2 regions of the Bradyrhizobium sp. USDA 4502 genome follow, and region 1 is predicted to be linked to the other one. Evidence: predicted binding sites of a transcription regulator. Region 1 holds the regulator's gene; the other holds the start of a gene.

Region 1 (3,497 bases):
GGCATCCGCCTCTACGAGAAGATCTCGAAGTCCGAGATGGACGACCGGGTCGAGAAGGCGCTGCGCGGCGGCGCGCTGTGGAACGAGGTCAAGGACAAGCTGAACGCCTCCGGCCTGTCGCTCTCCGGCGGCCAGCAGCAGCGCCTGTGCATCGCGCGCACCGTGGCGGTGCGCCCCGAGGTGATCCTGTTCGACGAGCCGTGCTCGGCGCTCGACCCGATCTCGACCGCCAAGGTCGAGGAACTGATCCAGGAGCTCTCCGAGGACTACACGATCGCGATCGTCACCCACAACATGCAGCAGGCGGCGCGCGTCTCCGACAAGACCGCCTTCATGTATCTCGGCGAGCTGATCGAGTTCGACGACACCAACAAGATCTTCACCTCACCGAGCGATCGGCGCACCCAGGACTACATCACCGGCCGGTTCGGTTGACCGGCGCATGATCCGGAAAAGTGGAAACCGGTTTTCCGATCAGGTCATGCTAAAATTCAGGACACGAAGCCATGATCCCCGGGATCATGGTTGAGGGAGACAAGCGATGGCTTCTGAACATACCGCCAAGGCATTCGACAGCGACCTGCAGGAGTTGACCCGCCTGGTCGCCGAGATGGGCGGCCTGGTCGAACGAATGATTACCGAGTCGGTCGACGCGCTGATCCGTCGCGACGTCGCGCTCGGCAAGCGCGTGGTCGCCGCCGACATCGAGATCGACAATCTGCAGCGCAACATCGAAGAGCGCGCGGTGCTGACGATCGCGCGCCGCCAGCCGATGGCGATCGACCTGCGTGAGATCGTCAGCGCGATGCGCGTCGCCACCGATCTCGAGCGGATCGGCGACCTCGCCAAGAACATGGGCAAGCGCGTCGCGGCGCTGGAGAGCGATTTCCAGCCGCTGAAGCTGATCCGCGGCCTCGAGCACATGACCGACCTCGTGCTGTCGCAGGTCAAGTCGGTGCTCGACGCCTATGCCGCGCACGACCTGCCGGCGGCGATGAACGTCTGGAAGGGCGACGAGGAGGTCGATGCGATCTGCACCTCGCTGTTCCGCGAACTGCTCACCTACATGATGGAAGATCCGCGCAACATCTCGTTCTGCATCCATCTGATGTTCTGCGCCAAGAACATCGAGCGGATCGGCGATCACGCCACCAATATCGCCGAGACCGTGTTCTACATGATCGAGGGCCAGCAGATCACCGACAAGCGCCCGAAGGGGGACATGACCACTTTTGCCACCACGGTGCCGGGCAACTGAGGCATGATCGGCAAGCACGGAACCGGCAAGAGCGAAACTGGATGATCCTCGCGACAAATCGTTTCCGCGGGGACTATGCTCAAGGAAGTAAGCGTTTCGGTTTGCGTCTGGGCAACGGATCACCACAGAGAAAGAACTTAGACCGATGAGCGCACGCATTCTGGTAGTCGAAGACGAGGAAGCGCTGACGACGCTGTTGCGCTACAATCTCGATGCGGAAGGCTACGATGTCGAGACGGTGGGGCGCGGCGACGATGCGGATACACGGCTGAAGGAGCGCGTTCCCGACCTCGTGGTGCTGGACTGGATGCTGCCGGGCCTGTCCGGCATCGAACTGTGCCGCCGCCTGCGGGCGCGGCCCGAGACCAAGCAGCTTCCGATCATCATGCTGACCGCGCGCGGCGAGGAAAGCGAGCGCGTGCGCGGGCTTGCCACCGGCGCGGACGATTACATCGTCAAGCCGTTCTCGGTGCCGGAGCTGCTGGCGCGGGTGAAGGGCCTCTTGCGCCGCGCCAGCCCGGAGCGGCTTGCGACCGTGCTGACCTATGGCGACATCGAGCTCGACCGCGAGAAGCGCCGCGTGGCGCGCTCGGGCCGTCCGATCGATCTCGGGCCGACCGAGTATCGCCTGCTCGAATTCTTCCTCGAGCATCCCGGCCGCGTGTTCAGCCGCGAGCAACTGCTCGACAGCGTCTGGGGCCGCGACATCTACATCGATGAGCGCACCGTCGACGTGCATATCGGCCGCCTGCGCAAGCTGCTCAATCCGGGCCGCGAGCAGGATCCGATCCGCACCGTGCGCGGCGCCGGCTACGCGCTCGACGACCGCTTTGCCAAGGCCGAGCCACAGCCGTAACGGCCATGCGGCATTCATAAACCGCAACACGGCGTCGTCCCGGCGCAAGCCCATAGGCGCTAAGATAGTTTGATCATAGTCTGATAGTGGCGCTTATGTCTGGGTGGCTCGCGTAGATGTCGCCGGAGAGCGTGACTGGCTCTGCAGAGTAGAGCGATTGCGGGCTGTGGAATGATCGCTTGCCGTAGCGAAGCTACGAGCTGGCGCAGCAGACGCCACGTCACTGGGTGGGTCAGGCGGCGTCGGCCAAGCGGGGAGAGTCTTCGAGTTCGTCGACGAGCGGCTCGAGCAATAGAATGATCAGCAGATGAGCGAGGATATGGGGTCTGGCGGACCGCTCGTCGGTTCCGGGAGGTCCCTTCAGGCCAATCAGGCTTTTCAGCCGCTTGAAGCCGAGCTCAATGCGCCATCGCAGCCGATAGAGGGCGAGGATATCTGCAGTCGTGAAGTCCTCTGGCCTGAGTGAGGTCACCAGGATCACCCAATCTGCGGCGTCAAGTGTTTGCCTGGAGAGCTGATGACCTCCCTTTTGTGCAGTCCGGCGCGCCTTGCGTCGCGCAGCCGCAGCAGCTTGCGCCGGCTTCTTCGCGGCAACCAGACGCACTGCGAGCGGCGGCGCACCTGACTTGCGCTTTATCCAAATCGGCCGATCGATCAGGCCACGCGCCGAGGCGTTGCGCAGTTCGGCAGTGAGGTCAACAAGATTACCTTCGGCATCGAGCCAGCGCGCGCTCTTCCAGCCGGCCCGGATCACGAAGTCCGCATCGGCATCGACGAGATGCGCCATGCGCTCCGGTTGCAGATAGGCGCGATCGGCAAGACGGATCTCACCGGCAACCGCCGGTATCCGATCCAGCGTCTCGCCCGCTCGCTGATCGGTCAGTTCGAAGTGACCAAAGCGCTCCTGCGGAAGATCGAACGCGCTATGGATACGCCACACTGCGTTCTTGTTCCTGCCGCTCGTCCCAGCCTTGGGGACCGTCGTGGCGTCAACAATACGGATCAGACGACCGCGGCTCGCCTTCGGCGCCGCGGCGGCAAGCGCCTGCTCGACCAAGATTGCCAGCCAATCTCCGCACTGACGTAAGCGATACAACAGAGCCACGTTGGAGATATCGACAAGCCCAACCGACGTGGCCCATGCCGCCGTCAACCGCAGCCCTTTCTCACCAAGGCAATAAGCCAAGATCAGGCGCAGCAAGTCGACCGCATTGCTGATCTCCCGCGGACGGACAAACGCCTTCGTCTTGCGCGCGCTAATGTTCAGAGCCTCGGCTCCGCCAAGTCGGGCGACAACGCGCGCCCAATCTTTGTTCACAAGCGATTCGTGTGCCATTCCATCTTGGAATCACAAGCGAATCCAAGGCGCAAATCCTATTTTAG
Region 2 (3,497 bases), 950 kb from region 1:
CGCCCAAGCCGCTGCGTTCGGCAAAGCGGCGGCTGATGTTCGTTTTGATCGCGGGCGCGCTGGCCATCATCGGCACGTTGCTGGCCGGCTATTATTTCGCCGTGCGTCCGGTGACGCTGCGGATCGCGGTCGGTCCCGCCAACAGCGATGACGTCAAGGTCGTGCAGGCGCTGGCGCAGGCCTTCAACAACCAGCAGAACACCCAGGTCAAACTGAGGCCGGTGCAGACCGAGGGCGCTACCGCCAGCGCCCAGACGCTGGCCGACGGCAAGGCCGATCTCGCCATCATCCGCGGCGATCTCGAGGTGCCGAAGAATGCCCAGGCGGTCGCGACCCTGCGCAAGAATGTCGTGGTGATGTGGGTTCCGCCCGCCAAGGGCAAGGTTCGGAAATCCGCGCGGATCACCAAGATCGCGCAGCTTGCCGGCCGCAAGATCGGCGTCGTCGGCCGCACCCCGGCCAATGTCAATCTGCTGAAGCTGATCCTGACGCAATACGGCGTCGACCCGATGAAGGTCGAGATCGTTCAATTCCCGGCCAATGAGGCGGCGGAAGCGATCAAGAACCTCAAGGCCGACGCCTATCTCGCCGTCGGCCCGGCCAACAGCAAAATCACGATCGATGCGATCACGGCGTCGGTCCGCGACGGCGGCGAACCCAGCTTCCTTGCGATCGACGCCTCCGAGGCGATCGCGCAGAACCATCCGGCCTATGAGGCCGCGGAAATCCCCGCGGGCTCGCTCGGCTCCGCCGACCGGCCCGACGATGAGGTGAAGACGATCAGCTTCTCGCACCACATCGTTGCGCGGAAGGGCCTGTCGGACTCGACGGTCGCGGCATTCACGCGGCAATTGTTCGCGATCCGGCAGTCGCTCAAGACCGATTTCCCGCTCGCCGCCAAGATCGAGACGCCGGACACCGACAAGGATGCCACCATTCCGGTGCATCCGGGCGCCGCCGCGTTTGTCGACGGCGAGGAAAAAACCTTCCTCGACCGCTACAGCGACTACATCTGGTGGAGCCTGATGGCGTTCTCGGCGATGGGCTCGGCCGGTGCGTGGTTCGCCGGCTATCTCAAGCAGGACGAGCGCAACACCAACACCTCGCAGCGCGAACGCCTGCTGGAGATGCTGAAGACCGCACGGCAAAGCGATTCGATCGAGGAACTCGACCAGATGCAGGCGGAGGCCGACGACATCCTGCGCCACACGCTGGACTGCTTCGAACACGGCGCCATCGAGGAAGGCACGCTGACCGCGTTCAACATCGCGCTCGAGCAGCTTCATAACGCCGTCGCCGACCGCAAGGCGCTGCTGTTCAGCATGCCGCAGAATTTGCAACGGACTGCCACGCAGTTCAGAGCGGCGGGCACGGCGTAGAATCGCCGCTACTCTATCCGCGAGATGCCTTCGTCTCTCCCGCTTGCGGGTAGGGGCTCTCTCCTCGCCATGATTCGTCGAGAGACCCCTCCCCACCCTCCCCCGCAAGCGGGAGAGGGAGCCTGACAGACGTGCCCACCTCACGCGACGCCCGCCGCTGTAATGTCTCCGTCATGGAATTTTTCTAGGTCTTGGCGCGCCTGCGGCGCATTGTCGCTGTGACCTGAGGAGGCTCCCCATGACGATCCGGTTCTCGCGAAATCTCACCCGCCGACGCTTTCTCTCCACGGCGGCTGCGGCCGGCGCCGGCGTGATTGCGATGCCCTATCTGTCGCGCGCCGCCGACCGTCCCGTGATCACCCATGGCGTGCAGTCCGGCGATGTCGGCGTCGACGGCGGCGTGGTGTGGGCGCGTGCGGACCGGCCGTCGCAGATGATGGTCGAGGTCGCGACCACCGAGTCCTTCAAGGACACCCATACGCTGCCGCCGATCACGGCGCTGCCCGAGAGCGACTTCACCGCCAAGATGCTGCTGGAGAACCTGCCCTCCGGCCAGGACATCTTCTATCGCGTCCGCTTCCGCGACCTCGCCCATATCGACATCGTCGGCGAACCGGTGGTCGGCCGCTTCCGGACCGCGCCGAGCGACCGCCGCGACGTCTCCTTCGTGTGGGGCGGCGACGTCGCCGGCCAGGGCTGGGGCATCAATCCCGACGACGGCGGCATGATCACCTTCGCCGCGATGAAGAAGCACGCTCCGGATTTCCTTCTGCACTCCGGCGACACGATCTACGCCGACGGCGTGATCCCCTCCGAGGTGAAGCTTCCCGACGGCAAGGTCTGGAAGAACGTCACGATCCCCGAGAAGGCCAAGGTCGCCGAGACGCTCGACGAATACCGGGCCGCCCACAAGTATAACTTCCTCGACAACAACGTCCGCGCCTTCAATGCCGAGGTGCCGATCTTCGTGCAGTGGGACGATCACGAGGTGACCAACAACTGGTCGCTGTCGAAACAGCTGCCGGCGGCCTACAAGGAGCGCGACATCAATGTGCTCGCGGCGCGCGCGGCAAAGGCCTTCCACGAGATGTATCCGATGCGCGAGAGCATCGTCGAGCCTGGGCGCGTCTATCGCACGCTGAGCTACGGTCCGCATCTCGACGTCTTCATGCTCGACGAGCGCAGCTATCGCGGCCCCAACGGCCCGAACCTGCAGGAGCAGTATGGCCCCGACGCCTATTTCATCGGCCCGGACCAGATGGCCTGGCTGAAGCGCGCGCTGCTCAACTCGCGCGCCACCTGGAAGGTGATCGCCTCCGACATGCCGCTCTCGCTGATCGTCTATGACGATGCGGCCAACAAGAAGGGCTCGGAAGCCTTTGCGCAGGGCGATGGTCCGGCGCGCGGCCGCGAGCTCGAGATCGCCGACATCCTGCGTTTCATCAAGACCGCGGGAATCGTCAACACGGTGTGGCTGACCGCCGACGTGCATTACGCCGCCGCGCACTACTACAACCCAAATAAGGCCCAGTTCCAGGAGTTCGATCCGTTCTGGGAATTCGTCTCCGGCCCGCTGCATGCCGGTACGTTCGGTCCGAACGAGCTCGACAACACCTTCGGCCCCGAGGTGAAGTTCATCAAGGCGCCGGGCGAAGGCAACCAGAACCTGCCGCCGTCGGCGGGCATGCAGTTCTTCGGCCACGTCAAGATCGACGGCAAGAGCGGGCAGATGACGGTGAGCCTGCGCGACCGCGTCGACGCCGAGCTGTGGGCGATCACGCTCGACCCGAAGCCGGTCTAGTGTGCTGAATGCGAAGTTCGTGCGATTTCGCGGCAGCCACTTTCACGAACTTCGCATTCATAAAGCACACTAGAATTATAAGTTTGCTAGTGTCCTTATCGAATCCGAAGTTCGCTCCGAAGGTGCGGCAAATGATGCGAACTTCGGATTCGGGACACTAGTTCGGTCACAGCCACGACGGAACCGGACTCTTTGTCTTGACGGCCTTGCCTCCAAGGCGAGGCAACGCGATTGCCGGGGGATGGACCTCCCCGGCATCTTCCGGTACCGATGTCAGAGCCGTTATGCTGGGGGCCCGGAGGGGCGGAGCATGAGGC

The links. The regulator PhoB, encoded in region 1, activates phosphate uptake and scavenging genes when phosphate is short. The targets are predictions, from matches to a motif close to TGTCATNNANCTGTCAT.
Region 2: the regulator PhoB is predicted to act here: its motif matches at 1,538-1,554, upstream of ACVW1B_RS35915 (alkaline phosphatase D family protein).

Annotation. Positions count from the first base shown of each region.
Region 1 covers NZ_JBSSGF010000001.1:6,751,185-6,754,681, reverse strand. Annotated here, with positions in the region: gene pstB (phosphate ABC transporter ATP-binding protein PstB) at 1-435, shown strand, start outside; gene phoU (phosphate signaling complex protein PhoU) at 542-1,258, shown strand; gene phoB (phosphate regulon transcriptional regulator PhoB) at 1,404-2,114, shown strand; gene ACVW1B_RS31560 (IS4 family transposase) at 2,347-3,450, opposite strand.
Region 2 covers NZ_JBSSGF010000001.1:7,705,498-7,708,994, reverse strand. Annotated here, with positions in the region: gene ACVW1B_RS35920 (TAXI family TRAP transporter solute-binding subunit) at 1-1,379, shown strand, start outside; gene ACVW1B_RS35915 (alkaline phosphatase D family protein) at 1,618-3,180, shown strand.